Regions from separate parts of the Rhizobium sp. 01N424 genome, predicted to be linked through region 3. Evidence: predicted binding sites of a transcription regulator. Region 3 holds the regulator's gene; each other region holds the start of a gene.
What was found. The regulator PhoB, encoded in region 3, activates phosphate uptake and scavenging genes when phosphate is short. The targets are predictions, from matches to a motif close to TGTCATNNANCTGTCAT.

Region 1 (7,417 bases), on a different contig from region 3:
CGCCGAAGCCGCCGACCGCGCCAAATCGGAATTCCTCGCCAATATGAGCCACGAGATCCGCACGCCGATGAACGGCGTTCTCGGCATGGCCGAGCTGATGGCGAAGACCGATCTCGATGCGCGGCAGAAGACCTTCATCGATATCATCGTCAAATCCGGCAATGCGCTGTTGACGATCATCAACGACATTCTCGACTTCTCGAAGATCGATGCCGGGCAGATGAAGCTGCGCAAGGCGTCGTTCGATCTCGTCGAGGCGGTCGAGGACGTCGCAACGCTCCTGTCGTCGCAGGCGGCGGAGAAGGATCTGGAACTTCTGGTCCGCGCTGATCCCAACCTGCCTGCCGCGGTCATCGGCGATGCCGGGCGGTTCCGGCAGGTCGTCACCAATCTGGTCGGCAACGCCGTGAAATTCACCGAGAAGGGCCATGTCTTCGTCGATATCGGGTTCCGGCAGGGATCGGATGGTGAGGTGATGGTCGAGCTCCGGATCGAGGATACCGGCATCGGCATTCCGGCCGAAAAGCTGCAATCGGTGTTCGACAAATTCTCGCAGGTCGACTCTTCCTCGACGCGGCGCCATGAGGGAACTGGTCTCGGGCTGGCCATCACCGCCGGTCTCGTCGATCTCTTCGGCGGCTATATCCATGCCGAGAGCGAAGCCGGCAAGGGTTCGGTCTTCACCGTCAACCTACCGTTCGCGGTCGCCGCCGCCAAGCTCGATCCCAAGCCGCTGCCGGTCAATGTGCGCGGCGCGCGCATTCTCGTCATCGACGACAACGAGGTGAACCGCGCGATTCTCAGCGAGCAGCTGACGCTCTGGGGCTTCGACGGCGTGGCGGCCGAAAGCGGGGCGACGGGGATTGCCATTCTGGAGGCCGCATATCAGGTGGGCGTCGAGGTCGATGCGCTGGTGCTCGACTATCACATGCCGCGCATGAATGGAGCCGAAGTGGCGCGCCGGCTGCGCGCCGATCCGCGGTTCGAGAACCTGCCGATCATCTTCTTGACGTCGATGGATATTTCGGGCTCCGAGAAGGAGTTCGCGGCGCTGAACGGCCAGGCGCACCTGATGAAGCCGGCGCGAGCCAACCTGCTGCGCGGCACGATCGTCGAGGTCGTGCGGGCCAAGCGCGTCAAGCAGGCTTCGGAAACCGAGCTCGCACGGCTGCAGGCGGAAGCGCAACTCAAGGAGCCGGAGTTCGAGGAACCTGTGCGCGAAGAGCCTCGGCGCAAGGCCGAGTTCGTCGATGTGCTGGTGGCCGAAGATAACGAGGTCAACCAGATCGTTTTCACGCAGATCCTGCAGGGCACCAATCTCAGCTTCCTCGTGGTCAACAACGGCCAGGAAGCGGTCAATGCCTGGGAGACGCATTCGCCGCGCATCATCATGATGGATGTGTCGATGCCCGTCCTGAACGGCCACGATGCGACGCGGGCGATCCGCCTGCGCGAGCGCGGCCAAGGGCATCGCGTCCCGATCATCGGCGTCACCGCGCATGCGCTGGAAAGCGACCGCGAGCTTTGCCTCGATGCCGGGATGGATGACTACATGTCGAAGCCGATCAGCCCGGAACTGCTGGAGGAGAAGATCCAGCTATGGCTCGGCAAGACCGAGCCGGTGCCGGGCCGCTCGGGCCTATAGGCCCTTGGTGCCGCAGAGCATTTCGCGCTTTCCCGCAAAACCCTTGCGGCGCTCGACGGCAAAGCCTGCAGCGACAAGATTGCGCCGGACGAATCCCGCCGCCGCATAAGTGGCGAAGCTGCCGCCCGGAACCGTCTTCTCGCAGACCAGCCGCATCAGCTCTTCCGACCACATGTCGCCATTGCGCGATGGCGCGAAGCCATCGAGATACCAGGCATCGAAGTTTGGCTCGGCAGCCTTCACGCCGTCTAACGCAGCACCGCAGACCACGCTGAGGCGCGTTTGTGGATCGAGATCGAGGCTGACGATGCCGGTTGGTGCATCCGGCCAGGCGGACGTCAGTCCATCGCGCTCGGCATCGATCTCGGGCCAGTGCGACAGGGCGCGGAAAATCTCGTCGCGCTGCATCGGATAAAGCTCGAAGGACATAAAGTGCAGATGCTGGCCGTCCGCGCGATGCAGCTTCCACTGCCGCCAGGTCTCGGCGAAGTTCAGGCCTGTGCCAAAGCCGAGTTCGCCGATCTGGAAACTCTGCTTTTTAGCCCAGCGTTCCGGCAGGCCGTTGCCCGAGAGGAAGACGTGGCCGCATTCGAGGCGGCCGTCGGTCTGACAATAAAAGTGGTCGCCAAAGGCCTGCGAATAGGGCATATCGCCGTCTCGCCATTCGAGCGGCTGGCTTTTGCTGCCAATCTGATCGGGATCGATATCTGTCATGCCACAAGCCGATAGTCCGGCTCTTCTCTCCGGTCAATCCGCCGATCTCCTGATCGCCGGCGGCGGCATCATGGGCCTGTGGGCGGCGGTTCACGCCGAGCGGCTGGGTATCGATACGTTGCTGATCGATGCAGGAACGATCGGGCAGGGTGCTAGCGGCGGTCTGCTCGGCGCGCTGATGCCGCATATGCCGGACAAATGGAATGCCAAGAAGCAGTTCCAGTTCGATGCGCTGGTCAGCCTTGAAAGCGAGATTGCGGCGCTTGAGGCGGAAACCGGGCTTTCGGCCGGCTACCGGCGCTCCGGCCGTCTTATCCCGCTGCCGAAGCCGCATCTGAAGACCATTGCGCTCCGTCATTCCGCCGATGCCGAAACCAACTGGCATCAGCAGGAACGAGCGTTTCATTGGAATGTCAGCGATGCACCACCTGTTCAGGGCTGGATCGACGCGGCCGCGGGCGAGAACGGCTTCGTGCACGATACGCTGGCCGGCCGGGTGGCGCCGCGCGCGCTGATCGCCGTGCTCCGGGCGTTCCTGATGCGGGCGAAGCATGTTCGGCTTCTGGAGGCGGCGGCGCTCGACAGCCTTGATACAGGGGCGCGGACAGCCGGGATCGGCGGCCGGAGGATCAGCTTCGGTGATTGCATCATTGCCGTCGGGCATGGCTCGTTCCCAATCCTCGAGCGCTTCACGCCCGATTTGCCGCAACCGCTCGGGCAACCGGTGAAGGGGCAGGCGGCGCTGCTGAAGGCCGATATCGACCCAGCAATGCCGACGATCTTCCGCGACGGGCTCTATATCGTCGCGCATGAGGGCGGGCATGTCGCGGTCGGCAGTACCAGCGAGAACAGCTTTGCGGAACCGTTGTCCACAGATGCGCTACTCGATCCGCTCATTACCGCTGCGCGCGAGATGGCGCCGGTCCTCCGTGATGCGCCCGTTATCGAGCATTGGGCGGGGCTGCGGCCGAAAGCGATCCATCGCGATCCGATGGTGGGGCCGCACCCGCTTCATCCGCATCTTCATGCGCTGACCGGCGGTTTCAAGGTCAGCTTCGGCCTGGCGCATCGGCTTGCCGAAGCTGTCGTTGCACCAATTGCAGGCGAAAAGCTCTCCTTCGACCTGCCTGAAAGCTTCGCGCTTTCGAGCCATATCACGGCCGCTTCACGCTAAACGTGAATTCGTCCAGAGTATATTTCGTTATTCTGTCATGCAAATCACCTATCTGCTTGCGCATCGACGGCGCCGGATTCGGCCGTGCGCCGCATTCTCAGATGGAGGAAATCGCATGCGCTATGCCATTTGCTTCACGCCTTCGCCGAGCGATCCGCTCAGCCATGTGGCGGCCAATTGGCTTGGCCGAAACGTTTTTTCGGGCGAGATGCTGGAGCCGCCGGCCGTTCGCGGTCTCGGCATTCACGAAATTGCCTTCCACACGGCCGTGCCGCGCCGCTATGGCTTTCATGGCGTGCTGAAGGCGCCGTTCCACCTCTCCGCGGAGGTATCTGAAGCGCAACTATTGCGGGAATTGATGCGCTTTTCTGGCACGTTCCAGCCGTTCAGCGTGCCGCGCATCGAAGTGGCGCGGCTCGGAAACTATTACAGCCTGGTTCCGACGTTGCCATGCGAGAATGTCCGCTATCTCGCATCGTCGATCGTTCAGCATTTCGATGGCTTCCGGGCGCCGCTTTCGGAAGCCGATATCGAGCGGAGTGATCCCGACGGCTTGTCGGCGGCGCAGTTCACGAATCTACACCGCTGGGGCAACCCCTATGTGATGGACGAATACCGGTTCCACATGCCGGTGACCGGGCCAGTCAATGTTGTCGACATGCCGCGCATCGAACAGGCGCTGCGCGGCATCTTCGAGCCGGTGCTGGCGGAGCCGATCGCCATCTCCAATATCGCGCTGATGATGGAAGAGGGCATGGGCGGGCCGTTCCGCGTTCATTCGCTGCATCCGATGGGCAAGGTCAGCGCCCGCAAGATCGCCTGATCACTTTTGTTCAAGAAGCGGCTGCGGAAAACTGCTATATCGGCGCGATGCAGAATATTTCCCAGGAACAGGCGACTGTTGCCATGCCGCTCGCCGGGGCGGAGACGACCCGCTTCTGGCGCGACCGGCGCTTCGACGGCATGGAATGCCTGAGCGCGACCTTCCTGACCCACGAGTTTGCGCCGCATGCGCATGATACTTTCAGCATCGGCGCCATCGAGAGCGGCAGCCAGATCGCCACGATCCGTGGTGCGCGCGAGGCATCCGGTCCCGGCGATCTCTACCTGATCAATCCCGGCGAGACGCATGACGGTGCGCCGACGGATGGCGGTTACCGCTACCGGATGATCTATCCTGACATGGCACTGTTCCGGGAAATTCTTGAGGACGTGACCGGCCGGGCCTTCCACGGCACACCGGCCTTCGGCAAGCAGATCCTCCATGATCCAAAGCTCGCCAATGCCTTTCTGGAGGCGCATCGGACACTGGAGACGGGGGCCGGCGCGCTGGAGACCGGGCAGGGCATGTTCCTGGTGCTGGATGCGATGTTCCGCCTGCATGGCGGTTCGATCATCATTCCCGTCGATAGCGCCGAACGATCGGCGGTTCGCCGGGCGCGCGACTATCTGGTGGAGCAATATGAAAGCGATATCGTTCTCGAAGAACTGGCCGCTATCGCCGGGCTCAGCCGTGCGCATCTGATCCGCGCCTTCCGCAAGGAATTCCACATCACGCCGCATGCCTTCCTCACAGATGTCCGCGTCAGGATCGCCCGGCGCAAGCTGCAGGCAGGCGAACAGCCGGCGGAGATCGCGCTCGAATGCGGCTTTGCGGACCAGGCGCATTTCACCCGGCATTTCAAGGCCCGCACCGGACTGACACCCGGCCAGTACCGCGCCCGGTAATCACTTTCGTTCAAGACGGCGTTCTTGCGCCGCTCTATCACCTCCGCAGCAAGCGGAGTTTTTGAACGTGAAAAAGAATGAATTCTGGGCGGAATTTTCCGGCGGTATGCGCGCGATCGCACCGCTGATCGCCGCCGTCATCCCGATCGGTCTGGTCTTCGGCGCAGTCGCTGCGACCAAGGGGCTGTCGCCGCTTGAGACCGCACTGATGAGCGCGCTGGTTTTTGCCGGCGGGTCGCAATTCGTGGCGATGGATATCTGGACGCATCCGGCTTCCTGGGCGGGGCTGGGCTTCGCGGCGCTGCTCGTCAACATCCGCCACGTGCTGATGGGCGCTTCGATCGGCTCGAAGATGCAGGCCTTTCCGGCGCGTGCCCGTTATTTTTCGGTGCTGTTCCTCGCCGACGAGATCTGGGCGATGGCCGAATTCCGGGCCGGTGTCGCGCGGCTGACGCCGGCCTGGTTTGCCGGGCTGGCGGCACCTTTCTATCTCGCCTGGCTGCTGTCAGGACTGGCGGGCGCCACGCTCGGCGCCTTCCTCGGCAACCCCGTCACGCTCGGGCTCGACTTTGCCTTTCCTGCGGTCTTCATCGTGCTGGTCATGGGTTTCTGGAAGGGACCGGAGACCGGCGCGGTGCTGCTCGCCAGTGGCGCGGCCGCCGTTCTGACGCAGCATTTCATCCCCGGTGTGTGGTACATCGCTGCCGGCGCATTGGCCGGGCTTGCCGCCGCGATGGTCAGCGGCAAGCGCCGCGTGGAGGTAACGCCATGACGCTCGATTTCTCGACATTGCTTGCCATCCTGGCGATGGCGGCGGCAACCATCCTGACGCGTGTCAGCGGTCTTTTCCTCATTCGCCATGTGTCGCTCGACGGCAACAGGCGCAAGGCGATCGAATCCATTCCGCCTGCGGTGCTGATGGCCGTCGTCGCGCCGACCGCTTTTGCAACCGGGATTGCCGAGACCATCGCCTGCACCGTCACCGCGCTCGCAGCGCTTCGCTTGCCGATGCTGGCGGCCGTCGCATCGGGCGTCGTCTGCGTCGCGGTCCTCAGGGCGATCGGGCTTAGCTGAGTGATTTCGTGAGAGACTTTCGCGATTTCCGTGAAAGTCTCTTTCGCATTTCCGGCTCGACTTTCGCTCTCCGGATGCTACCGTTTCGCCTGTCTTCGAGAAGGTGATTTCATGGCATCCGATACCTATCCGCGCAATCTGATCGGCTACGGCCGCAACACGCCTGATCCGAAATGGCCGGGCGGCGCGCATGTCGCCGTTCAATTCGTCATCAACTACGAGGAGGGCGGCGAGAGCTGTATTCTTGATGGCGATCCGGCCTCGGAGAACCTGTTGTCGGAAATCGTCGGCGGTGCTGCCTGGCCGGGACAGCGCAATCTCAACATGGAATCGATCTACGAATATGGCTCGCGCGCCGGTTTCTGGCGGCTGTGGCGGCTGTTCACCGAACTCAAGGTGCAGGCAACCGTCTATGGCGTGACGCTGGCCATGGCCCGTAATCCGGAAGCCGTCGATGCGATGAAGGAAGCCGGCTGGGAGATCGCCAGCCACGGCTATCGCTGGCTGGAATACAAGGATTTTCAGGAAGATCTGGAGCGCAAGCACATTCTCGAAGCCGTGCGCCTGCATACCGAATTGACCGGCGAGCGGCCCTACGGCATGTACCAGGGCAAGCCCTCGGACAACACGCTGCGGCTCGTCCAGGAGGAGGGCGGTTTCCTTTATTCGTCGGACTCTTATGCCGATGATCTGCCTTTCTGGGTGAAGGGCGCGGATGGCAAGCCGTTCCTGATCATTCCCTATACGCTCGAGACCAACGACATGCGCTTTGCCACCCCGCAGGGTTTCAATTCCGGCGATCAGTTCTTCACCTATCTGAAGGACGCCTTCGACACGCTCTATGCGGAAGGCAAGGAGGGTAGCCCGAAGATGATGTCCGTCGGGCTGCATTGCCGCCTCGTCGGCCGTCCGGGCCGTGCCGCGGCGCTGAAGCGCTTCATGGAATATGTGTTGTCCCGCGAGAAGGTCTGGGTGCCGCAGCGCATCGAGATCGCCAGGCACTGGCACGAGCATCACAAGCCGGAGACAATCTGATGATCGCGCGAGAGGAATTCGTCACCCGCTTCGGCGGCGTCTTCGAG
Region 2 (7,417 bases), 320 kb from region 3:
CTCGGGCCGACAACGACGACCATGATGCCGCGTTCACTGCCGGGAACGGCGTGAGGTTCGTGCGACGGGATCATGCGACACGGCGTCCTTCGCGCCAGACGGAACGGGTGACCGGCACGCCTTCGTCACGGAAGACGCGCACCAGATCGGCGCGCAGCCCGGTGGCGATCCGGCCGCGGTCGTCGAGGCTGACGGTGCGGGCCGGCGTCGATGTGACCATGGCAATCGCCTTCGGCAGCGAAATGGATTCAACCTCATCGGCGATGATGAAGGGCGCATAGAGCATGCTGAGCGGCACATAGTCGGAAGACAGCACATCCAGAACGCCGCGCTCGGCCAGATCGCGGGCGGCGATATTGCCGGAATGCGACTTGCCGCGCACGATGTTCGGCGCGCCCATCAGGACGCTCATGCCGTGCTCGTGCGATGCCTTGGCAGCGTCGAAGCTCGTCGGGAACTCGGCAAGGCGCACGCCGTTCTCGATCGCCTCGTCCACATGATCGAGCGTCGCGTCGTCGTGGCTGGCAATCGTGATGCCGCGTTCCTTGCAGATCTTGGAAATGGCGATGCGGTGGGGCGTGGAGTTGCGGGCGGATTCGGCAAGCCGCTTCTCGATGAACTTGGCAAACACCTCGTCGGAGAGGCCGCGCTTCTTCTGATAATAGAAGATGTACTGGTCCATGGTCTGGAACTGCCGCTGGCCGGGGGCGTGGTCCATCAGCGAGACGAGACGGACATAGGGGTCGTTCTCGAAGTCGGCGAAATGCTCCATGACGTTGTCGGCCGAGACCTCGCAGCGCAGATGCAGCAGATGCTCGGCCCGCAGGCGGCCTTCCTGCTCGGCCTTCTGGATGGCGTCGGCCATGTCGCGCATCTCGCCGCGATCGAAGCCGCCATCCTCGTCCGCGCCCATGCGCAGGCAGTCGAAGACGGTGGTGATGCCGGAGGTGACGATCTGCGCATCATGCGCCTGGATCGCTGCCGTCTTGTGCCAGCGCAGGCCGGGGCGTGGCGAATAGTGGCCTTCGAGGTGGTCGGTATGCAGTTCGACGAGGCCGGGGAGCAGGTAGTCGCCCTCGAAGTCCTCGCCATAGGCCGAGTTGCCCTCGGAAATGTCGGCGATCTTGCCGTCGCGGATCAGCAGCGAGCCGTGAAGGATGTCATCCTCGAGAATGATGCGGGCGTTGGAAAGCACGGTCTCTTTTGTCATTGCATCGTCTTTCAGCGTTTGGTGCCGGTAAACGGCAAAAGGCTATGAACCTTGAAATCGGCGCCGCGTGTCTCCTCGGTGAAGACGGCGATGCCGGAAATGGAAAGCGGACGTCCGGTGAAAGCGCCAAAACGCCGCTCCAGGATCGATTTCATCAGCGCCGAGCGCTCGTCCGGAACCTGGCCGGTCAGTGTCATGTGGAAGCCGAAATCGTCCATGACATAGGGGTAGCCCCAGCGCATCAGATTGGCTCTCTGGCTTTCCGTCAGCTTCTCCGGCTTGCGCCTGGCAATATCGGCCTCGGACAGGGCGGCACGCAGCGGCTCGAAGGACTTTACCACGCTTGCGGCAAAATCCTGAAGCGGCGGATGCAGCGAGCCGGGCACGAGTGCGAAGAACCGGCCAAGCTGGCCGAGCACCAGTTCGGGGATTTCGAAGGCAGGTGTGCGGGCCGCGAAGTCCTCGACCACGGCCATCAGGTCGCTCTCGGTGACAGAGGAGGCAAGCGCGAATGGCGCCTTGATCGTCGCGTGGAAGCCGTAGCGGCGCGGGTCTGCTGTCAGCGCCAGTTGCTCTTCGGCAGGAAGCCTCGCCTCTTCGGGAGCCGGGTAAGTTTCGCCGGAAAACGCATCGCGGCCGAGCCATTCGGCAGCCGCCCGCGTCAGGAAATCATCCTGCGGCGGCGTGAAATAGAGAGCGTATCGCAAAGGTCTTGTCCCGGGAAAACGTCAGAAACAGGGGTCGTAATCTCAGTGATTTGACCGCGGACTGCAAGCTCGTTCCCGGCTAAAAGATTTCCGTGACAGAATGATGATGACGCCGTGGCGCCATAATCTTTTTAATGCGTCTTGCTGCCCATCAGCCGGTGGCGAAGCGCGTTCGAGGCCATGTCGAATAGGAAGACGACGATCAGGATCAGGATGACCATATAAGCGACGTTCTCCCAGTTGGAGTTCGTGCGCATCGCTTCCCAGAGCTTCAGGCCGATACCGCCGGCACCGACGGCGCCGATGATCGTCGCGCCGCGGACATTCGATTCCCACTGGTAGAGCGTCTGGCTGACGATGACGGGGACGATCTGCGGGATGATGCCGTAGCGATGCACGAGCATCGTCGAGGCACCGGTCGATTTGATGCCTTCGCGCGGCTTGTTGTCGATATTCTCGAGGCCTTCCGAATAGAGCTTTCCAAGCGTGCCCGTCTCCGTCAGGAAGATGGCGCCGGAACCGGCAAGCGGCCCCGGGCCGAAAGCACGGGTCAGGAACAGCGCCCAGATCAGCATGTCGACCGAGCGCAGGAAGTCGAAGAAGCGCTTCAGCACTTGGTTCAGCAGCCGGTTCGGCGTGATGTTGCGCGCCGCCAGGAAAGCCAGCGGGAACGCCACCAGCGAGCCGAGCAGGGTGCCGAGGAAGGCCATGACAATGGTCTGGAAAAGCTTGGTCCAGACGTCGCCGTGCTGCCAGGCCGAATTGTTCCAGATATTGTCGAAGGCAAGCGAGATGTTCGACTGGCTGGGGTCGAGGCGCGGGCCCGATACGATCAGGCTCAGAACTTCGGCGGCCGGCTTGTCGAAGAAAGGGGAATGCGTATCGAAGACGAAATTCGCCCAGCCGAGGAAGCGCTTTCGCACCTTCACGCGGTCGGAGGCGATGCTGACGTCACCGGCAAAGCCGAGATCGGCAAGCACGTTGTCGTCATAGACGGTCATCCACGGCGGCACTTCGCCGACGACCTTCGGGGCGCCGGATGAGAGATCGACGGGAACGCTGATGCCATGAGCGTTGACTGTCGTCATTGCCTTGGTGACCACGACCGTGCGGTTCGTGCCGCTGACGAAAACGGTGACGCTGCCGGGTTCGTTCTTCACCCAATCAGGATGCGGATCGTCGCCGAGTGGCGAGAAGCGCGGGTAGCGCGTCTCGATCGAGCCGTCCTCTTGAATGCGGAATTCGGGCTGTACGTCGTAGCTCACCCATTGGCTGAGATAGATGCCGACGCGCTCCCAATGGGCTTCGGCGAGTAGCTTCGGAAGGTCGAAGAACCAGACGGCATAGAGACCATAGAGCAGCGTCGCGATAACGATCAGCAGGGCACCGAACCGCTGGCGGAACGAGCGGTGGAAATATTCGGGATAGCGCGCCTCGATCTCGTGCATCCGGTTTGCGTCGATCACCGTCATGGCGGGCCTCAATGTTGCAGAAGGAAAGCGTGCTCGCCGACCAGACGGCGGCGCAGCCATGCGGAGAACTGATCGACGGCAACAATCGTTACGAAGAGCAACAGCACGAGAGCCACCGTCTTGGCGCCGAAGCCGCGCGAGATCGAAAGCTTCAGCTCCTCGCCGATGCCGCCGCCGCCGACCGCGCCGATGATGGTCGAAGCACGCACGTTGATCTCGAGGCGCAGCAGCGCGTAGGAGGCGAAGTTCGGCATGACCTGCGGCATGGCGGCGAAACGGACGCGCTCCAGCCAGTTGGCGCCGACCGCCTTCATGCCTTCATCCGGTTTCATATCGATGTTTTCGACGACTTCGTAAAACAGCTTGCCGAGCGCGCCGATCGTATGCAGCGACACGGCAATGATCGCGGCCACCGGACCGATCGAAAGGATCGCGGAAAACAGGCCGGCGATGACGATCTCCGGAAAGGCGCGCAGGAATTCCATCACCCGCTTCGAAAACACCCGCAGCGGCCAGTTCCTGGTCAGATTGCGGGCGGCAAAGAAGCTCAGCGGCACCGCGAAGATGAAACCGATGATCGTCGAAACGAGCGCGACGTTGATCGTGATGATCATCAGCTCGAAATATTCAGGAATGTAATAGTCGCCGAAAACATAGACCCGGCCCTTGGCGAAGTTGAACTCCTCACCGCCCTTGTCGTTCGGGCTCGCCAGATCGAACAGCGCGCGCCAGACGTCGTGCCAGTCCTTCGGGATCAGCCAGCTCAGGAAGTCGAAGAGATGCGGAAGGCGGTCGAAGAAGTGACCGGCGTTGCTTTCGTCGGCGAAGCGCACCGAGCTGACGAAGGCGATCAGAAGCAGGATCAGACCGATGCCGGTATAGAGACGGCGGCGCGCCACCATGCGGCCCCAGGCATCGCCAATCTCTCGGCTGCTCTGCTGGGTTTCATGCGTGTGGATCCGGGAATCGGCAAGGGTCATGACGTGTCCGCTTCTTCGCAGGAAAAAGGGCGGCCAATGACGGCCGCCCCCAATGAATGCCAGTCGATCAGCCGCCGATGGCAGCCTTACGAACGTCTACAACGGCGTTGTAGAATTCGTGCGTGACAGGCGCGTAGCCCTTGTAGTCGCCGCCTTCGATGGCGGTGAAGCACTTGTGGTCCTTCTCCGGCAGAGCCGTGAAGAAGGCAGCCAGCTTCTTCTGCCACTCTTCGCCGAGCTCGTTGCGAACGACGAGCGGGCCGTTCGGGATCAGCGGCGAGCGCCAGACTTCGACCAGCTTGTTCGGGTCGACGGCGCCCTTGTCGACTTCCTTGCGGAAGGTGCCCGAGGTGTAGCCGTCCTTGAAATCGCCGAGGCCCGAGGAGTCGTCGACAGCAACGTCGACCTTGCCGTCATAGGCAGCGAGAAGGTTGTTCTCGTGACCGCCGTTGAACTGCGTGGAGGCGAAGAACTGGTCGTTCGGCATGCCCGTGTCCTTCGGGATCTGCGTCAGCGGAACGAGGTAGCCCGAGGTAGAGTCCGGATCGGCGTAGCCGAGCTTCTTGCCCTTGGCGTCGGCGATTGTCTTGATGCCGGAGGACTTCAGTGCGAGACCGATCGAGTAGTAGCCGGTCGAGCCGTCCTTCTGCTGCGTGGTCAGGATCGGGGTAACGGCCTTTGCGTCCTTCAGGTAGACGGCTGCATAGCCGGAAGCGCCGAGTTCTGCGAAGTCGAGCGTGCCGCCGAGGAGACCCTGGATAACGCCGTCATAGTCGGCGGCCGGGAACAGCGAAACCTTTTCGAAGCCGAATTCGGTCTTCAGGTGGTCGGCGAGGCAGGCGTAGTTACGCAGGCGGTCGGTTTCGTTTTCGCCACCGAGAATGCCGACGCGGAATTCCTTGAGGTCTGCAGCATGCGAAACGCCGGAAAGCGCGAAAAGCGCCGTCGCGGCAAAGAGTGCTTTCTTCAACATGGTACTCTCCTGATTGACCGGTGTCCCCGGTGGTCTCTCTTGATACGAAGAACTGTGCCCTTGACGCGGGCTCTCGATCGCAGCCGTCTCGCTCAGAGACCGGCCAGCGCCAGCGGTTGGAGGCCGGCGGATTGATGGGCGGCAGCTGCCGCCGGAATGTTGATCGATGTCGACGTCATGGTTTCGTCGATACCGGCGCCGTCCTTGTCGGTGCCGTAGATTTCCTTGACTGCAGAGGCATCGAGGTCGCCGGGCTTTCCATCGAAGACCACGCGGCCGCCGGCCATGCCGACGATCCGTTCGCAATAGCTGCGGGCGGTGTCGAGCGTGTGCAGGTTGGTGATGACGGTGATGCCTTCGCGCTCGTTGATGTCGCGCAGCGCGTCCATGACGATCTTCGCGTTCAGAGGGTCGAGCGAGGCAATCGGCTCATCGGCGAGAACCATCTTCGGCTTCTGCATCAGCGCCCGGGCAATCGCCACGCGCTGCTGCTGGCCACCCGAAAGCGTACCGGCGAGCTGCAGCGCCGTCTGTTCGATACCAAGGCGCTCCAGAGCGGCGATCGCATGGATGCGCTCTTCGCGGCTGAAGATGCTAAGCAGCGAGAGCATCGTCGGACGATGGTTCAGGCGGCCGAGCATCACGTTCGTCAGCACATCGAGACGCGGCACCAGATTGAACTGCTGGAAGATCATCGCGCAGTCGCGCTGCCAGTTGCGAAGCGCCTCGCCGCGCAGCGACGAGACTTCCACGCCGCCGAAATGAATGGAGCCGGAGGTCGGCTCCTGCAGGCGGTTGATCATCCGGAGAAGAGTGGACTTGCCGGCACCCGAACGGCCGATAATGCCGACCATCTGCCCTTGCGGAATATCGAGCGTGACGGAATCCACTGCCAGCTTTTTGCCAAAACGGCGGGTGACATTCTTCAGCTCGAACATCATGCTCTTCCTTGCAATCCGGGACCTTCGTCTCGCAGTGCATTATTCCCGCTTGATGAACCTCCAATGTCAGTTTTGTGTAATGACTGTCACAATCGGTGCCGGCAAAATTGCTTCAAACGCCGTGCCGGCTAAGGAAATCTTCCGCCGAAAGCGCGCGGAAATCGTCGAGTGCCGAACGCAGTTTCGCATGCTCCCAATCCCACCAGGCAAGCTTGTCCATCCGCTCGCCGACGCCCCTGCCAAACCGCTCGCGAATGAGCTTTGCCGGTACGCCGCCGACGATCGTGTAGGGAGCGACATCCTTGGACACGACGGCACCCGCGCCGATCACGGCGCCGTTGCCGACGGTCACGCCGGGAAGGATCGTCGCGCCATGACCGATCCACACGTCATGACCGATGGTGACGCGATTGGACCGGCGCCACTCGAAGAAATCGGTCTCCATGTCGGCATCCGGCCAGTAGTCGGTGGCGCGGTAGGTGAAGTGGTGCAGTGTCGCCCGCCAGGTCGGATGGTTGGTGGCGTTGATGCGCACCGCGGCGGCGATGTTGACGAACTTGCCGATCGTCGCGCACCAGATCGAGCCGTCCTGCATGATGTAGGAATAGTCGCCGAACTCCACTTCGCTGATCCGGCACCGTTCCGAAACCTCGGTATAGCGGCCAAGCGTGGCGTCGCTGACCGATGCCGTCTCGTGGATATAGGGCTTTTCGCCAATCTGCCGTGTCATGCCGCAATGGCCTTTCTGGGAGAGAATTTCTGGACGTCGAGAATGCGGTCGGCGGCGGCTTCGCGCACTTCCTCGTCATGGAAGATGCCAAGCAGGGCAACGCCCGCCTTCTTCTTGTCGGCGATCATGGCGACGACGACAGCGCGGTTGGTGGCGTCGAGCGATGCCGTCGGTTCGTCGAGCAGCAGGATGGTGTGATCGGTGATGAAGCCGCGGGCGATGTTGACGCGCTGCTGCTCGCCGCCCGAGAAGGTCGCGGGCGGCAGCTGCCAGAGTGCCTCCGGCAGGTTGAGCTTGGTCAGCAGGACGGCAGCCCGCTCACGCGCCTCGCTCGCCGCTACGCCGCGGGCAAGCAGCGGCTCGGCAACGACGTCGAGGGCTGCAACGCGCGGCACGGTGCGCAG
Region 3 (7,417 bases):
TTCCTGAGGACCTCTACAAGGCTCTCGCTGCGCAGGTCGTCGTTGACGGCAAGCTCGTTGCCAACCCTTACAAGAAGTGGTCGGAAGTCAATCCGAAGCTCCCGGCTGTTGATATCGCTGCCTACATCCCGGGCGAAAAGCACGGCACCCGCGAAGTCTTCGAACTGAACGTTCTGGCCGCCGGCTGCAAGGCTTCGGGCGCACTCGACGTCATCGCCAAGGAAATCACCGACAAGGCCGCTCAGCAGAAGGCTTGCGTCGCAGTCCGTAAGGACGGCGCTGCAGTCGATATCGACGGCGACTATCCGGAAACGCTGGCACGCATCGCTGCCAACAAGACCGGCGTTGGCGTCTTCGGCCTCTCCTTCTACGAAAACAACGCTGACAAGCTCAAGGTTGCTTCGATGAGCGGTATCGTTCCGTCGACCGAGACCATCGCTGACGGCACCTACCCGGTTTCCCGCCCGCTGTTCTTCTACGTCAAGAAGGCACATCTCGGCGCCGTTCCGGGCCTGAAGGAATACGTCAACTTCTTCGTATCCGACCAGATGATCGGCCCTGACAGCCCGCTCGTCGAATACGGCCTCGTTGCTGCTCCGGACGCCGAGCGCGAAGAGATCCGCAAGGCCGTAGAAGCCGAAAAGACGATGTAACCAATGAGCCGGCGCGGTGCCTTGGGGGGTGCCGCGCCGGTTTTCGACTGAGGTACCCTTGCCCGGTCAGGCGCAAGGTTTCGAGTTTCTCCATGATTGGGAAGCCGGCGGCGATATCGCAGCCTGTGCTTTTGGGGCCGAGCGCCTGGGGGCGTAAAGAATGAGCACATCCATTATACTCTTGTGTCTCGTGGTGCTTGGCGCGCTGGCCTATGTGGCCGCCCGCAGCCGGGCCACGGCACTTGCCGGGGGCAAGTCTTCCGTGCTGCATTCGCGGCCGGGTTATTACGGCGCTTATGCCGCCATCTGGGCCATCCTTCCGGCCCTGATCGTTCTCTGTGTCTGGCTTGCTGCCAGCCCAGGCATCATCGAATCCACCGTCCGCAAATCCTTTCCTGACGATGTGAAGGCGAAGACCACTGCCGAGCAGGATCTGAGCTACAGCATGGTCGCGACCGTCGGTCGTGGCCTGAACCTGCTCACATCCGAAGAAGTCACGGCAGTCGGTTCCGACACCAAGGCAGTTCAGGCCAAGCTCAACGAGAAGGGCGTTCCGCTCGCCGGTGAGCCGCAGCCCTACATGCTCGATGCCGCCAAGCTGCTGAATGCCGAAAGCGCTTCCAGCCGTCTGATCATGAGCGCGATCGTCCTCGTACTTGCTGTCGGCGGCGCGCTTTACGCCCTGCGCGGCGTCAAGCCACGCTTCAGGGCCCGCAACCGCGTCGAGCGCGTCATGCTCTGGGGCCTGTTGCTGTCTTCGTCGATCGCCATTCTGACGACCATCGGCATCGTTCTGTCGATGCTGTCGGAAGCCATTCGCTTCTTCGCCAGCGTTCCCGCCGCGGACTTCTTCTTAGGCACCGTCTGGGATCCGCGCTTCGCGGGTGCCGGCAGCTCGTCCTTCGGTCAGTTCGGCCTGATCCCGCTGTTGCTCGGCACGCTCTATATCGGCGCCGTCGCCATGCTGGTCGCCGTACCGGTCGGCCTCTTCGCCGCCATCTACATGGCCGAATACGCTTCGCCGAAAATTCGTTCGCTTGCCAAGCCGCTGCTCGAAGTTCTGGCCGGTATCCCGACCATCGTCTACGGCTTCTTCGCGCTCGTCACCGTCGGCCCGTTCCTGCGCGATCTCTCCTCGCAGGTCAGCGGTCTCCTGACCGGCGACTACACGAACTTCATCCAGGCACAGAGCGTTCTGACCGCCGGTATCGTCATGGGCATCATGCTGATCCCTTACGTGTCCTCGCTGTCCGACGATATCATCACCGCCGTGCCGCGTGCGCTGCGTGACGGTTCGCTTGGCCTCGGCGCAACGCGCTCCGAAACCATCAAGAAGGTCGTGCTTCCCGCCGCTCTTCCGGGAATCGTCGGCGCGCTTCTAATGACCGCATCGCGGGCCATCGGCGAAACCATGATCGTCGTGCTTGCGGCCGGTGTTGCCGCCCGCATCCAGATCAATCCGTTCGAGCCGATGACGACGGTCACGGTCAAGATCGTCAATCAGCTGACGGGTGACCTCGAGTTCACCTCGCCGCAGACGCTGGTGGCCTTCGCGCTCGGCATCACGCTCTTCTTCATCACGCTTTGCCTCAATATCTACGCGCTCTACATCGTGCGCAAATACCGGGAGCAGTACGAATGACGAATATTGTTTCTCCCGTTGCAGGCATCACTGTCTCCAAGGCTCCGGCACGCCGCGACATCGGCATCAAGCGCCGCTATGCCGCAGAACGCCGCTTCCAGGCCTATGGCATCGCTGCCATATCTTTTGGCCTGATCTTCCTGGCGATCCTGCTCTCGACGGTCATCCGCCAAGGCTACACCGCCTTCCAACAGACGGCGATCACGCTTCCGGTGGAATTCACCGAAAAGACGATCGACCCGAGCAACAAGCGTGCGACCGATCCGTCGGTCCTCGTCTCCGCCAACTACGGCGCATTGCTGCGTGACGCCATCGTCAAGCAGCTGAACGTCAACGCCGCGAGCCGTCCTGACGTGCGCGATGCTTCGGCCATGCTCTCCAAGGGCGCTCCGATCCAGCTGCGCGATATGGTCGTCTCCGACCCGTCGATCATCGGCAAGACCGTCAATGTCACGGTGCTTGCCGACGCCAATATCGATAGCGCCAGCAAGGGCCAGATCGATCTCTCTGTCGATGAGAAGAACCGCAAGGTGAACGACAAGCAGGTCGGCTGGATGAACGAGCTTAAGGCGAGCGGTGCTCTCTTCAAGCAGTTCAACACAGGCCTGTTCGTCAATGGCAATTCCAGCCGTCCGGAAGCAGCAGGTCTGGGCGTTGCGCTCATCGGCTCGCTCTACCTGATGCTGATCGTTCTGGTTCTTGCTCTGCCGATCGGTGTCGCCGCCTCGATCTATCTCGAGGAGTTTGCGCCGAAGAACAAGCTGACCGATCTGATCGAGGTCAACATCAACAACCTCGCTGCCGTTCCGTCGATCGTTTACGGTCTGCTCGGCCTCTCCGTCTTCATCAACTTCATGGGTCTGCCGCGTTCCGCGTCGCTGGTCGGTGGCCTGGTGCTGACGCTGATGACCCTGCCGACCATCATTATCGCCACGCGTGCTGCGTTGCGTGCCGTACCGCCGTCGATCCGCTCGGCCGCTCTCGGTCTCGGCGCATCGAAGATGCAGATGGTGTTCCACCACGTTCTGCCGCTTGCCATGCCGGGCATCCTGACCGGTACCATCATCGGCCTTGCGCATGCGCTCGGCGAAACCGCGCCGCTTCTGCTGATCGGCATGGTCGCCTTCGTTGCCAATGCGCCGACCACGCCGCTCGATCCGTCCACGGCACTTCCGGTCCAGGTCTATATGTGGGCCAACGAAGCCGAACGCGCCTTCGTGGAGCGTACCTCGGGTGCCATCATCGTCCTGCTCCTGTTCCTGATTGTCATGAACATCGGAGCCATCCTCTTGCGCCGTCGCTTTGAGCGCCGCTGGTAAACGGAGTAGAAACCCATGAACATGTTGACAGAAGCAGCAGTTGAGAAGGCTCTGGACCAGAAGATGAACAGCATCCCTTACAAGATGATCGGCCAGGACGTTTCCGTCTATTACGGCGAAAAGCGCGCTCTCTTCGACGTCAAGCTGAACATCCGCGAAAACACCGTGACTGCGCTCATCGGCCCGTCCGGCTGCGGCAAGTCCACTTTCCTGCGCAGCCTGAACCGCATGAACGATACGATCGACAATTGCCGCGTCACCGGCAAGATCACGCTCGATGGCGATGATATCTACGATCCGGATATTGACGTCGTCGAACTTCGCGCCCGCGTCGGCATGGTGTTCCAGAAGCCGAACCCGTTCCCGAAGACGATCTATGAAAACGTCGCCTACGGCCCGCGCATTCACGGTCTCGCCAAGTCGAAAGCCGACATGGACCAGATCGTCGAGACCAGCCTTCAGCGTGCCGGCCTCTGGAACGAGGTCAAGGACCGCGTGCATGAATCCGGCACCGGCCTGTCTGGCGGCCAGCAGCAGCGTCTCTGCATCGCCCGCGCCGTCGCCGTCAGCCCTGAAGTCATCCTCATGGACGAGCCTTGCTCGGCGCTCGACCCGATCGCCACTGCAAAGGTCGAGGAGCTGATCCACGAGCTGCGCGAAAGCTACACGATCGTCATCGTGACGCACTCCATGCAGCAGGCAGCCCGCGTCTCGCAGCGCACCGCCATGTTCCACCTCGGCAATCTCGTCGAGGAGAACGATACCGACAAGATGTTCACCAATCCGGACGATCCGCGTACCCAGGACTACATCATGGGCCGCTTCGGCTGATCTTTGGCGTCACGACTTCCGATAGAGACACTCAAGGACATTTCCCATGGCATCGACACATATCTTTTCAGCATATGACGAAGATCTGAAGTTTCTGACCCGCCGCATCTCCGAGATGGGCGGTCTGGCGGAACAGATGGTCTCCGACGCTGTGCGCGCGCTGGTCAATGGCGACGGCGCACTGGCGCAGAAGGTCATCTCCGACGACGTGATCCTCGATCACGCCGAGCGCGAGATCAACGACAAGGCGATCGTCACCATCGCCCGCCGCCAGCCGATGGCGTCGGACCTGCGCGAGATCATGGGGTCGATCCGCATCGCCGCCGACCTCGAGCGCGTCGGCGATCTCGGCAAGAACACCGCCAAGCGCGTCATCGCCGTGCAGAGCACCGGCGTTCCGCGCAAGCTCGGCCGCGGCCTGGAGCATCTCTCCGAACTGGCGCTCGTCCAGCTCAAGGAAGTGCTCGACGTTTACACGACGCGCGCCGCCGACAAGGCGAAGTCGATCCGCGAGCGCGACGAGGAAATCGACGCGATGTACACCTCGCTGTTCCGCGAGCTCCTGACCTACATGATGGAAGATCCGCGCAACATCACCAGCTGCACGCATCTCTTGTTCTGTGCCAAGAACATCGAACGCATCGGCGACCATGCCACCAACATCGCAGAAACCATCTACTACATGGCGACCGGCGCCCAGCCGGAGGGCGAGCGTCCGAAGGACGACACCGCCAACACCGTCGGCGCGGTCACGGAATAATATCCGGACCGGGCCTCAGGAGACAGAACAGAATGATCCCGAGAGTTGCAGTCGTTGAAGACGAAGAAGCACTGAGCGTGCTTCTTCGTTACAATCTCGAAGCCGAAGGTTTCGAGGTCGACACCATCCTGCGCGGCGATGAGGCGGAAATCCGCCTTCAGGAGCGGACGCCGGACCTTCTTATCCTTGATTGGATGCTGCCTGGCGTATCAGGCATCGAGCTTTGCCGCCGGCTGCGCATGCGCCCGGAGACCGAGCGCCTGCCGATCATCATGCTGACGGCGCGCGGCGAGGAAAGTGAACGCGTTCGCGGCCTCTCGACCGGCGCCGACGACTATGTCGTCAAGCCGTTCTCGACGCCCGAGCTCGTCGCTCGCGTCAAGGCGATGCTGCGCCGCGCCAAGCCCGAAGTTCTCTCGACCGTGCTGAAGTGCGGCGATATCGAACTCGACCGCGAGACGCACCGCGTTCATCGCAAGACCCGCGAAGTGCGTCTCGGCCCGACCGAGTTTCGCCTGCTGGAATTCCTGATGGCCTCTCCCGGCCGCGTCTTCTCGCGCTCGCAGCTTCTGGATGGCGTCTGGGGTCACGACATCTATGTCGACGAGCGCACCGTCGATGTCCATGTCGGCCGTCTGCGCAAGGCGCTGAACTTCTCCAATATGCAGGATGTCATCCGCACCGTTCGCGGCGCTGGATATTCGATGGAAGCTTGAGCTTTCGGAATTGAGACACAAAAAAACGGGCCGTAAGGCCCGTTTTTCGTTTGTGCTTACCCGGCTCAGTTTGCTCGCGCTGCTGCCCTGCGGCGCTCGTTGACCGGCTGGTAGGCCAGGCGCTGGTGGTAGGTGCAGTAAGGCGAAGAATCCGGGCTTTCGCAGCCGCAGAAGTGGAAATCGTCCTTCAAGGGATCGCCGACCGGCCACTTGCAGGTGCGCTCGGTGAGCTCCGTCAGGCCGAGACGGCGGGAAATCGGGACGATCACGTTCTTGGCGGGACGGTATTCCATCTCCTCCATGACGTCGATCTCGATCTCTTCCTTCAGCATCGTCGCGCCCTGCTGGCGGGTGACCGTACGGGTCGTCGCCAGACGCGATGCGTAGGTTGGGGCGCGGGGTGCTGCCGCCGTACGCTTGGGAGCGCGGGCAGCCGTGGCGTTGCCGCCGGCCTTCGCACGGCCCGGCAGCGCCAGACGGTGAACCTTGCCGATAACGGCGTTACGGCTGACGCCGCCAAGCTGGGCAGCGATCTGGCTCGCGCTCAGCCCTTCGGACCACAGTTTCTTGAGTTTCTCGACCCGCTCGTCTGTCCAGTTCATGCCCTGTGTCTCCGCCGTTTAAGCGTTGCGAAGGCAGAATCCCTCACTGTTTGCCCCGGACGAATCCGGCACAAGAAACGCTTGACTAATTTTGGTGACTAGTTCCGCCGCATGCAGTCTAGTAATTGAGTTTTAACCTAGTGTGAGGCTGACTCCGTGACAAGAGTCGCAGGAATCCGGATGAATCGAATTCGGGGTTTTCCCCAACTTGCTTCCCCTGAGAGTCATTTCTGCAACATTAGCTGTTGATAAAACGCGACATTGCTTGAGCGTCTCTCAGAAGCCACGAAAGCCGCAGTTTTGTTGACATTGCAGTGCGAAAAGTAAATAGTGCCAGTCGCCGCCGAAAGGCGGCATTTTTAATTTTTCGGACCTGGTTTTTTAGCCGGAGTCCGGTTGCCCGTAACGCTGACAGGAGACCGCGCCATGGCTGAAGCCGCGCCGCTATATGATACCTATTCTCGTGCCCCATTGCGGTTCGAGCGAGGTGAGGGCGTGTGGCTGATTACCGAAAGCGGCGAACGATATCTGGATTTCGGTGCCGGCGTTGCTGTGACCTCGGTCGGCCACAGCAATCCGCATGTCGTGGATACCCTGAAGGCGCAGGCCGACAAGGTCTGGCACCTGTCCAACATCTATGAAATCCCCGGTCAGGAACAACTCGCCAGGCGGCTGACGGAGGCGACTTTCGCCGACAAGGTGTTCTTCACCAATTCCGGCGCGGAAGCCCTCGAATGCGCGATCAAGACCGCACGCCGCTATCAGTATTCGAAGGGCCATCCCGAGCGTTTCCATATCATCACCTTCGAAGGCGCCTTCCACGGCCGGACGCTGGCGACGATCGCTGCCGGCGGGCAAGAGAAGTATCTCGAAGGTTTCGGCCCCAAGGCCCCT
Region 4 (7,417 bases), on a different contig from region 3:
GGCGCGCGGCGTGATGCCGAAGCGCTTGATTTCCTCGGCAGCCAGAACGGCGGATTCCGCCACTTCCTCGGCGCTCGGATTGAACGTAACGTAGGTGTCGGTGAAGAAGGTGGCGCCGCGCTGCGAGATCAGCAGGCTGAGTGCCGAGAAATCGCGGACATCCTTGCGCTTGCCGATGATCTGGCGAACGTCGCGCAGGTGCTTCTCGTAACGGCCTTCGAGGCCGCAGATCAGCGCGTCTGCTTCGCCGCGGCGCAGCGCCAGCGCACCGATGACGGTGGTGTTGGTGCGCACGATCGTGCGGGCCGCTTCCGGGATGACGCCCCGGCGGCCGACGAGCGACAGATAGAGATCGACATATTCGCGGAAACGCGGATCGTCTTCCGGGTTGATGACGGCGAAGTCGGAAAGCGGGCGGATGCGCAGGCCGTAGCGTTGCAGGCGGGTTTCGATGACCTGCGGACGGCCGATCAGGATCGGTTCGGCAATGCCTTCTTCGATGAGAACCTGAGCGGCGCGGAGCACGCGTTCGTCTTCACCTTCGGAGAAGATCACCCGCTTCTTTTCGGCGGCTTTGGCGGCCGTGAAGATCGGCTTCATGATGAAGCCGGAGCGGAAGACGAAGCGGTTCAGCTGGTCGAGATAGGCGTCGAAATCGGTGATCGGACGGCGTGCGACGCCGCTCTCGGCCGCTGCCTTGGCGACAGCAGGCGCGATGCGCAGGATCAGGCGCGGATCGAAGGGCGAAGGGATCAGGTAGTTCGGTCCGAAGATCGGCGTTTCGCCGGAATAGGCGCGGGCGGCGACATCGGACGGCTCTTCACGGGCGAGGCCAGCGATGGCGCGGACGGCTGCCATCTTCATCGCTTCGTTGATCTCCTCGGCGCCGCAATCCAGCGCGCCGCGGAAGATAAAGGGGAAGCAGAGAACGTTGTTGACCTGGTTCGGGAAGTCCGAGCGTCCGGTGCAGATCATCGCGTCCGGCCGGGCGGCACGGGCGAGTTCCGGCATGATCTCCGGCGTCGGGTTGGCGAGCGCCATGATCAGCGGCTTTTCGGCCATCTGCTCGAGCAGTTCCGGCTTCAGAACGCCGGCAGCAGAGAGGCCGAGGAACACATCGGCGCCGCCGATGTTTTCGGCGAGCGTGCGGGTATCGCTCTTCTGCGCGTAGACGGCTTTCCATTGGTCCATCAGCACGTTGCGGTCCTCGTAGACGAGGCCTTCGATATCGTGGACCCAGATGTTCTCGCGCTTGGCGCCGAGTTCGACGAGCAGATTGAGACAGGCGAGCGCCGCAGCACCAGCGCCAGACGTGACGATCTTGACGTTGCTGATCGACTTGCCGGCCAGTTCCAGGCCGTTGAGGATGGCGGCGGCGACGATGATCGCGGTGCCGTGCTGGTCGTCATGGAAGACGGGAATGCGCATCTTTGCGCGCAGCTGCTGTTCGATCTCGAAGCATTCCGGCGCCTTGATGTCTTCGAGGTTGATGCCGCCGAAGGTCGGCTCCAGCGAGGCGACGGTCGAGACCATCTGCTCGACGGTCGAGGCATCGACCTCGATATCGAAGACGTCGATATTGGCAAATTTCTTGAAGAGAACGGCCTTGCCTTCCATCACCGGCTTGGAGGCGAGAGGGCCGATATTGCCGAGGCCGAGAACGGCGGTGCCGTTAGAAATGACGGCGACCAGATTGGCGCGCGAGGTGTAGTCGGCGGCCGTCTCCGGATCGTCGCGGATCGCGAGACACGGCGCGGCGACACCAGGCGAATAGGCAAGCGCCAGATCGCGCTGGTTGCCGAGCGGCTTGGTCGCCTGAATTTCGAGTTTGCCGGGGCGGGGATAGCGGTGGAAGAACAGCGCCTGTTCGTCAAGAGTTCCACCTGTCAGGTTCTTCTCCGTCTTGGATTTGTCCTGATTATCCATTGCCTTCTCCAATACCGCAGTCATGTCGTTTGAAGCCTTCTCCATACAACAATCGGTGCGGCGGGACAGCGGGAATTTGAGGTTGAAAGCGGAAAACTCTCATGCCCGGGGCATGCGTCAAACAACCGCGCTGTCATCTTCCTGAAACACGAGTCTGATTTTGGAAGGCCAGATGAACGATGGGGCACGGGCAGGATGCCTGTGATGGATTACATGGATACGCGACACTTCCGTACGCTCTTCATTTCCGATGTGCATCTCGGTTCCAAGGCTGCCAAGGCCGACTTCCTGATCGACTTTCTGCGACACCACGAGGCAGACACGATCGTCCTCGTCGGCGATATCGTCGATGGCTGGCGCCTGAAGCGCAGCTGGTACTGGCCGCAGGTCTGCAACGACGTCATCCAGAAGCTGCTGCGCCAGGCGCGCAAGGGTACGCGCGTCGTCTACATTCCCGGTAATCACGACGAATTTCTCCGCGACTTCCCGGGCATGCATTTCGGCGGCATCGAAGTGGCCGAGCGGATGATGCACGAGGGCGCCGACGGCAAGAAATATCTGGTGCTGCATGGCGACGAATTCGACGTCGTCGTCCGCAATGCCCGCCTGCTCGCCTATCTCGGCGACTGGGCCTATGACATGGCGATCCGCATCAATATCGTTCTGGCCGCCATCCGGCGCCGCATGGGCATGCCTTATTGGTCGTTCTCGGCCTGGGCCAAGCTTCAGGTCAAGCATGCCGTCAACTTCATCGGCGAGTTCCAGCGCGTCGTCGCCGACGAGGCCCGCAAGTGCGGCGCCGACGGCGTCATCTGCGGTCATATCCACCATGCTGTCATCGAGGAGATGGACGGCGTGCGCTACATCAATACCGGCGACTGGGTCGAGAGCTGCACGGCGATTGCCGAGCATGAGGACGGCACTTTCGAACTGATCACCTGGAATGCGATCGCCAGCAGCGAGCCGGTGACTTTGAAGCTGACGCACCAGCCCGAGCGCGCGCCGCAGGCTGCCTGATTTTCAACCCGCCATATTGCAAGACATTTAGCCGTTGCCTCCGGGCAACGGCCCTATTTATTTTTTAGAACGTTTCAAATGGGCTATTTCTCGCCATAGTCGCCCCTAGGTTGATGTGTTAGGCAGCGCACAGTTTCCTGCAGGTTCACCATGATTCCCGCCCAGAATGCCTCTGCCGATGAGGGGGCTCCGCCGCGTTTCCGGCTGCTCAGCGCCCTGTCTTACTGCGCCCCGCTGATCGTCAACGGTGTCGCGCTTCCATTCTTCCCTGTCTGGCTTGCTGTTCACAAATTCACCGATCATGAGATCGGTGTCATCCTTGCCGTGCCTATGGTCGTGCGCGTCCTCGTGGCACCTGTCGTAGCGATGTATGCCGACCGGATGAAGGAGCGCGCCGATGTGCTCCTATGGTCTGGCGGGCTGTCGCTGCTGACGGCGATCGCACTTTACTGGACGACGAGCTTCTGGCCGGTGCTGATAGTCTACAGCGTCCAGGGCGCCACCTTTGCGCCCTATGTGCCGATCGTCGAATCGATCGTCATTTCGGGCGTCCGGCGCTGGGGGCTGGATTACGGATCGATGCGCGTCTGGGGATCGATCGCCTTCATCGTCTCGACGATGATCGGTGGCGAAATGATCGGCGTGTGGGGTGGCGATATGGTGCTGCCGGTCATGATCTTCGGCTTTGCGATGACCATGGCGATGGCGATCTACTGTCCGCGTATCGGCCCGACGCGGCGCCGCAATACGCCTGTCGATCTGCAGCAGGCAACAGGCAGCTCGCTGCGTCAGCCGCATCTGCTGGTGCTGCTCTGGGGCGTGGCGATCCAGCAGTCCAGCCACGCGCTGCTCTATGCCTTCGCATCCATCTATTGGCATCAGCTCGGCTTCACCGGCACGCAGGTCGGTATTCTCTGGAGTGCCGGCGTCGCCTCCGAGGTGCTGGTGTTCTTCGTCTCGAAGCATCTCAGCCGCCGCTTCAATGCCTGGACGCTGATCCGCTTCGGCTGCGCCATGTGCATCTGCCGCTGGATCCTGTTCCCGATGCATTGGGACTTTGCCGGCTTCTTCTTCCTGCAATGTTTCCATTCCTGCACCTATGCCTTCGTGCATACGGGGGTGCAGCGGCGGATCGTGGCTTCGGTGCAGGCGACGCAGGAATCCTCGGCGCAGGGCGCCTATTTCTTCTACAACGGCATGTTCCTGGGCCTGATGACGCTCGCTTCAGGCTATCTGTATGCCTGGCTCGGCCTCGCCAGCTACTATGTCATGGCGCTGGTCGCGGCCATCGGCATGGCGCTGGTGTTCGTCGCCTATTACCTTCAGCCCCAAAGCTCTTTGTCCGGCGGGAAGACGAGGGAAGCTTCGTAGCGCAGGCCGGGCTCACGATCCCTGGCGAGCAGCAAGGGTCCGTCGAGATCGACGAATTCGGCATCCTGCGCCAGCAGCACGGCCGGCGCCATGGCGAGCGATGTGCCGACCATGCAGCCGAGCATGATCTGGAAGCCCAGCCGCTGCGCCTCGCGCTTCATCGCCAGTGCCTCCGTGAGACCGCCTGTCTTGTCGAGCTTGATGTTGATCGCATCGTAACGGTCGCGGAGGCTGGCGAGATCGCCGGTGTGATGGACGCTCTCGTCGGCGCAGACGATGACGGGCCGCTTGATCACCGCGAGCATCTCGTCCTTGCCGGCCGGTAGCGGCTGCTCGACGAGTGCGATGTTCATTTCGGCGGAGATCCGCAGATGGTGCTCCAGCGCCGCTTCGGGCCAGCCTTCATTCGCGTCGAGGACGATCATGCTGTTCGGGGCGGCGGTACGAACGGCGCGGATGCGGCTTTCGTCATCGCCGGTGCCGACCTTGACTTTCAGCAGCGCGCGTCCGGCATGTTCCCGCGCCTGTGCCGCCATCACCTCGGGTTCGCCGAGCGAAATGGTGTAGGCAGTCGTCAACGGCTTCGCCGCCGCAAGGCCGATGGCGGCGGCGACGTTGGCACCGGTCAGCTTGGCCTCCAGATCCCAAAGGGCGCAATCGACGGCATTGCGGGCAGCACCAGGCGCCATCGCCGACTGCAGGTCATCTCTTGAAATACCGGCCTCGATCAACGGCCGTGCCGCTTCGATCTGTGCCTCGACACTTTCCATCGTCTCGCCGTAGCGGCGATAGGGCACGCATTCGCCCCAACCGATTCTGCCATTTTCCCTCAGCGTGACGCTGATCACCTCCGCGGAGGTCTTTGCGCCGCGCGATATCGTGAAAGTGCCCGCGATCGGGAATGAATTCATTTGGATTTCGAGGGACCGTGGCATATTTGCAATCCTGAAAGCATGGAAATTCTGCGGGTCTTGGGTATATTAACCCGCCGGGCGTGAGCAATGCTTCGCGAGTCGGCAATGTCGCCGCAAGCCCTGAAAGACACAAGCATTTTGAAGCCCGAGCCCAGCAAAGCCGCCTCACTCCACGTGGACGACCAAGCCGACGGCTCCGGGCGATTGGTGCGTCTCGAAGGCAATTGGCGCAGCGGCAACATCCACACCGTTCTCAAGGATTTCGAAGCGCTGTCTCGCGGTAACGGCGACCTGACGCTCGATCTTTCCGATGTCACCGATATCGATACTGCGGGCGTCTGGTTGCTGGTGCGGCTGAAGCTCGAAGAGGAGGCCGCCGGCCGTCAGGTGCATTTCGAGGGCACCAATCAGCATATCGACGAGATGATCGAGGAATTCTCGCAGCGGCCGGAAAAGCAGGAAGCCGAACCCGCGAAGAAGCGATCGCTCCCCGAGAGGATTTTTGCGCCTATCGGCAAGATGGCCTACGATCTGTGGGATAATTTTGCGGCAGCGATGTATATTCTCGGTTCCGCAGTGCGCGGTGCGCAGATGAAGTTCGGCCGCGGCAGCGGCGTTTCGCCGGCCTCGATCGTCAACCAGATAGATCATATGGGCGTTCGCGCCGTGCCGATCATCCTGCTGATGTCGTTCCTGATCGGCGCGATCATCGCGCAGCAGGGAGCCTTCCAGCTTCGCTATTTCGGCGCCGAGGTCTTCGTCGTCGATCTCGTCGGCATTCTGCAGCTTCGCGAAATCGGCGTGCTCTTGACGGCGATCATGATCGCAGGCCGCTCGGGCAGCGCGATCACCGCCGAAATCGGCTCGATGAAGATGCGCGAAGAGGTCGATGCGCTGAAGGTCATGGGCCTCAACCCGGTCGGCGTGCTGATCTTTCCGCGTCTGGTGGCGCTGACCGTTGCGCTGCCACTGCTGACCGTGCTCGCCAATTTCGCATCGCTGCTTGGGGCTGCGACCGTTGCCTGGGCCTATTCCGGCATCACCTTCGCCACCTTCACGTCGCGCCTCCACGAGGCGGTGACGCTGTCCACCGTGCTTGCCGGGATGATCAAAGCGCCCTTCATGGCGCTGGTTATCGGCATTGTCGCCGCCGTCGAAGGGCTTAAGGTCGGCGGTAGTGCCGAATCGCTCGGCCAGCATGTGACGGCTGCGGTCGTTAAGGCGATTTTCGTTGTCATCCTCATGGACGGGCTTTTCGCCATCTTCTATGCGGCCATCAATTTCTAGGGTTTGAGCGTGAACGAGCAACAGACGGAAACGGGCGGAGAAAAAGAGCGGGACATCGTGCTTTCGGCACGCGATGTCACGGTCGGATTCGGCTCGAAGATCGTCCTCGATAAGCTGAACCTCGATATCTACCGCGGCGAGATCCTCGGCTTCGTCGGCGCTTCCGGTACCGGCAAGTCGGTGCTGATGCGCACGATCCTGCGTCTTTTGCCGCGCCGTTCGGGATCGATCGAGATCCTCGGTCAGAATTTCGACGAACTGAACGAGAGCGAGCGCAACTCGCTCGACATGCGCCTCGGCGTTCTCTTCCAGCAGGGCGCGCTGTTCTCGTCGCTGACCGTCAAGGAGAACATCCAGGTTCCGATGCGCGAATATCTGGATCTGCCGAAGTCATTGATGGACGAGCTGGCGCATCTGAAGATCAAGCTGGTGGGACTGGCTGCGGACGCTGCCGACAAGTATCCGTCCGAACTGTCTGGCGGCATGATCAAGCGCGCGGCGCTTGCTCGCGCCTTGGCGCTCGATCCGGACCTCGTCTTCCTCGATGAGCCGACATCGGGTCTCGATCCTATCGGTGCTGCCGAATTTGACGATCTCATTGCCAGGCTGCGCGATACGCTGGGGCTCACCGTCTACATGGTGACCCACGACCTCGACAGCCTGTTTTCCGTCTGCGACCGTATTGCCGTGCTTGGAAAGAAGCGGGTAATGGTGGAAGGGACGATCGACGACATGCTGGCCTACGATGATCCGTGGGTTCAGTCCTATTTCAAGGGCAAGCGCGCACGCTCGATCGTGCCGCAGGAAGAGACTGTCGGCGCCTCGCGCGCGGGCAGTCACGACAGCCGCGGGAAGTGACCGGAGACGATGGAAACCAAAGCGAACTATACGATTGTCGGCAT

Region 1: AC1DNK_RS08430 (DUF1045 domain-containing protein) is a predicted target of PhoB. The motif match lies at 3,556-3,572, and genes of this name have one in related genera.
Region 2: AC1DNK_RS00350 (DUF1045 domain-containing protein) is a predicted target of PhoB. The motif match lies at 2,010-2,026, and genes of this name have one in related genera.
Region 4: AC1DNK_RS20385 (UDP-2,3-diacylglucosamine diphosphatase) is a predicted target of PhoB. The motif match lies at 2,058-2,074, and genes of this name have one in related genera.

Annotation. Positions count from the first base shown of each region.
Region 1 covers NZ_JBFTRK010000002.1:544,513-551,929, reverse strand. The annotation lists gene AC1DNK_RS08445 (response regulator) at 1-1,645, shown strand, start outside; gene mnmC2 (tRNA (5-methylaminomethyl-2-thiouridine)(34)-methyltransferase MnmC2) at 1,640-2,359, opposite strand; gene AC1DNK_RS08435 (NAD(P)/FAD-dependent oxidoreductase) at 2,358-3,533, shown strand; gene AC1DNK_RS08430 (DUF1045 domain-containing protein) at 3,649-4,356, shown strand; gene AC1DNK_RS08425 (AraC family transcriptional regulator) at 4,404-5,261, shown strand; gene AC1DNK_RS08420 (AzlC family ABC transporter permease) at 5,368-6,033, shown strand; gene AC1DNK_RS08415 (AzlD family protein) at 6,030-6,335, shown strand; gene puuE (allantoinase PuuE) at 6,447-7,370, shown strand; gene uraD (2-oxo-4-hydroxy-4-carboxy-5-ureidoimidazoline decarboxylase) at 7,370-7,417, shown strand, end outside.
Region 2 covers NZ_JBFTRK010000001.1:65,533-72,949, forward strand. The annotation lists gene phnN (phosphonate metabolism protein/1,5-bisphosphokinase (PRPP-forming) PhnN) at 1-74, opposite strand, end outside; gene AC1DNK_RS00345 (alpha-D-ribose 1-methylphosphonate 5-triphosphate diphosphatase) at 71-1,210, opposite strand; gene AC1DNK_RS00350 (DUF1045 domain-containing protein) at 1,222-1,917, opposite strand; gene phnE (phosphonate ABC transporter, permease protein PhnE) at 2,049-3,389, opposite strand; gene phnE (phosphonate ABC transporter, permease protein PhnE) at 3,398-4,369, opposite strand; gene phnD (phosphonate ABC transporter substrate-binding protein) at 4,437-5,342, opposite strand; gene phnC (phosphonate ABC transporter ATP-binding protein) at 5,435-6,280, opposite strand; gene AC1DNK_RS00375 (DapH/DapD/GlmU-related protein) at 6,396-7,013, opposite strand; gene phnL (phosphonate C-P lyase system protein PhnL) at 7,010-7,417, opposite strand, start outside.
Region 3 covers NZ_JBFTRK010000001.1:386,726-394,142, forward strand. The annotation lists gene AC1DNK_RS02000 (substrate-binding domain-containing protein) at 1-653, shown strand, start outside; gene pstC (phosphate ABC transporter permease subunit PstC) at 814-2,295, shown strand; gene pstA (phosphate ABC transporter permease PstA) at 2,292-3,614, shown strand; gene pstB (phosphate ABC transporter ATP-binding protein PstB) at 3,630-4,445, shown strand; gene phoU (phosphate signaling complex protein PhoU) at 4,492-5,205, shown strand; gene phoB (phosphate regulon transcriptional regulator PhoB) at 5,238-5,921, shown strand; gene AC1DNK_RS02030 (GcrA family cell cycle regulator) at 5,987-6,523, opposite strand; gene AC1DNK_RS02035 (acetylornithine transaminase) at 6,950-7,417, shown strand, end outside.
Region 4 covers NZ_JBFTRK010000008.1:185,066-192,482, reverse strand. The annotation lists gene AC1DNK_RS20390 (NADP-dependent malic enzyme) at 1-1,926, opposite strand, end outside; gene AC1DNK_RS20385 (UDP-2,3-diacylglucosamine diphosphatase) at 2,140-2,943, shown strand; gene AC1DNK_RS20380 (MFS transporter) at 3,094-4,314, shown strand; gene dgcA (N-acetyl-D-Glu racemase DgcA) at 4,266-5,249, opposite strand; gene AC1DNK_RS20370 (MlaE family lipid ABC transporter permease subunit) at 5,334-6,515, shown strand; gene AC1DNK_RS20365 (ABC transporter ATP-binding protein) at 6,525-7,373, shown strand; gene AC1DNK_RS20360 (MlaD family protein) at 7,383-7,417, shown strand, end outside.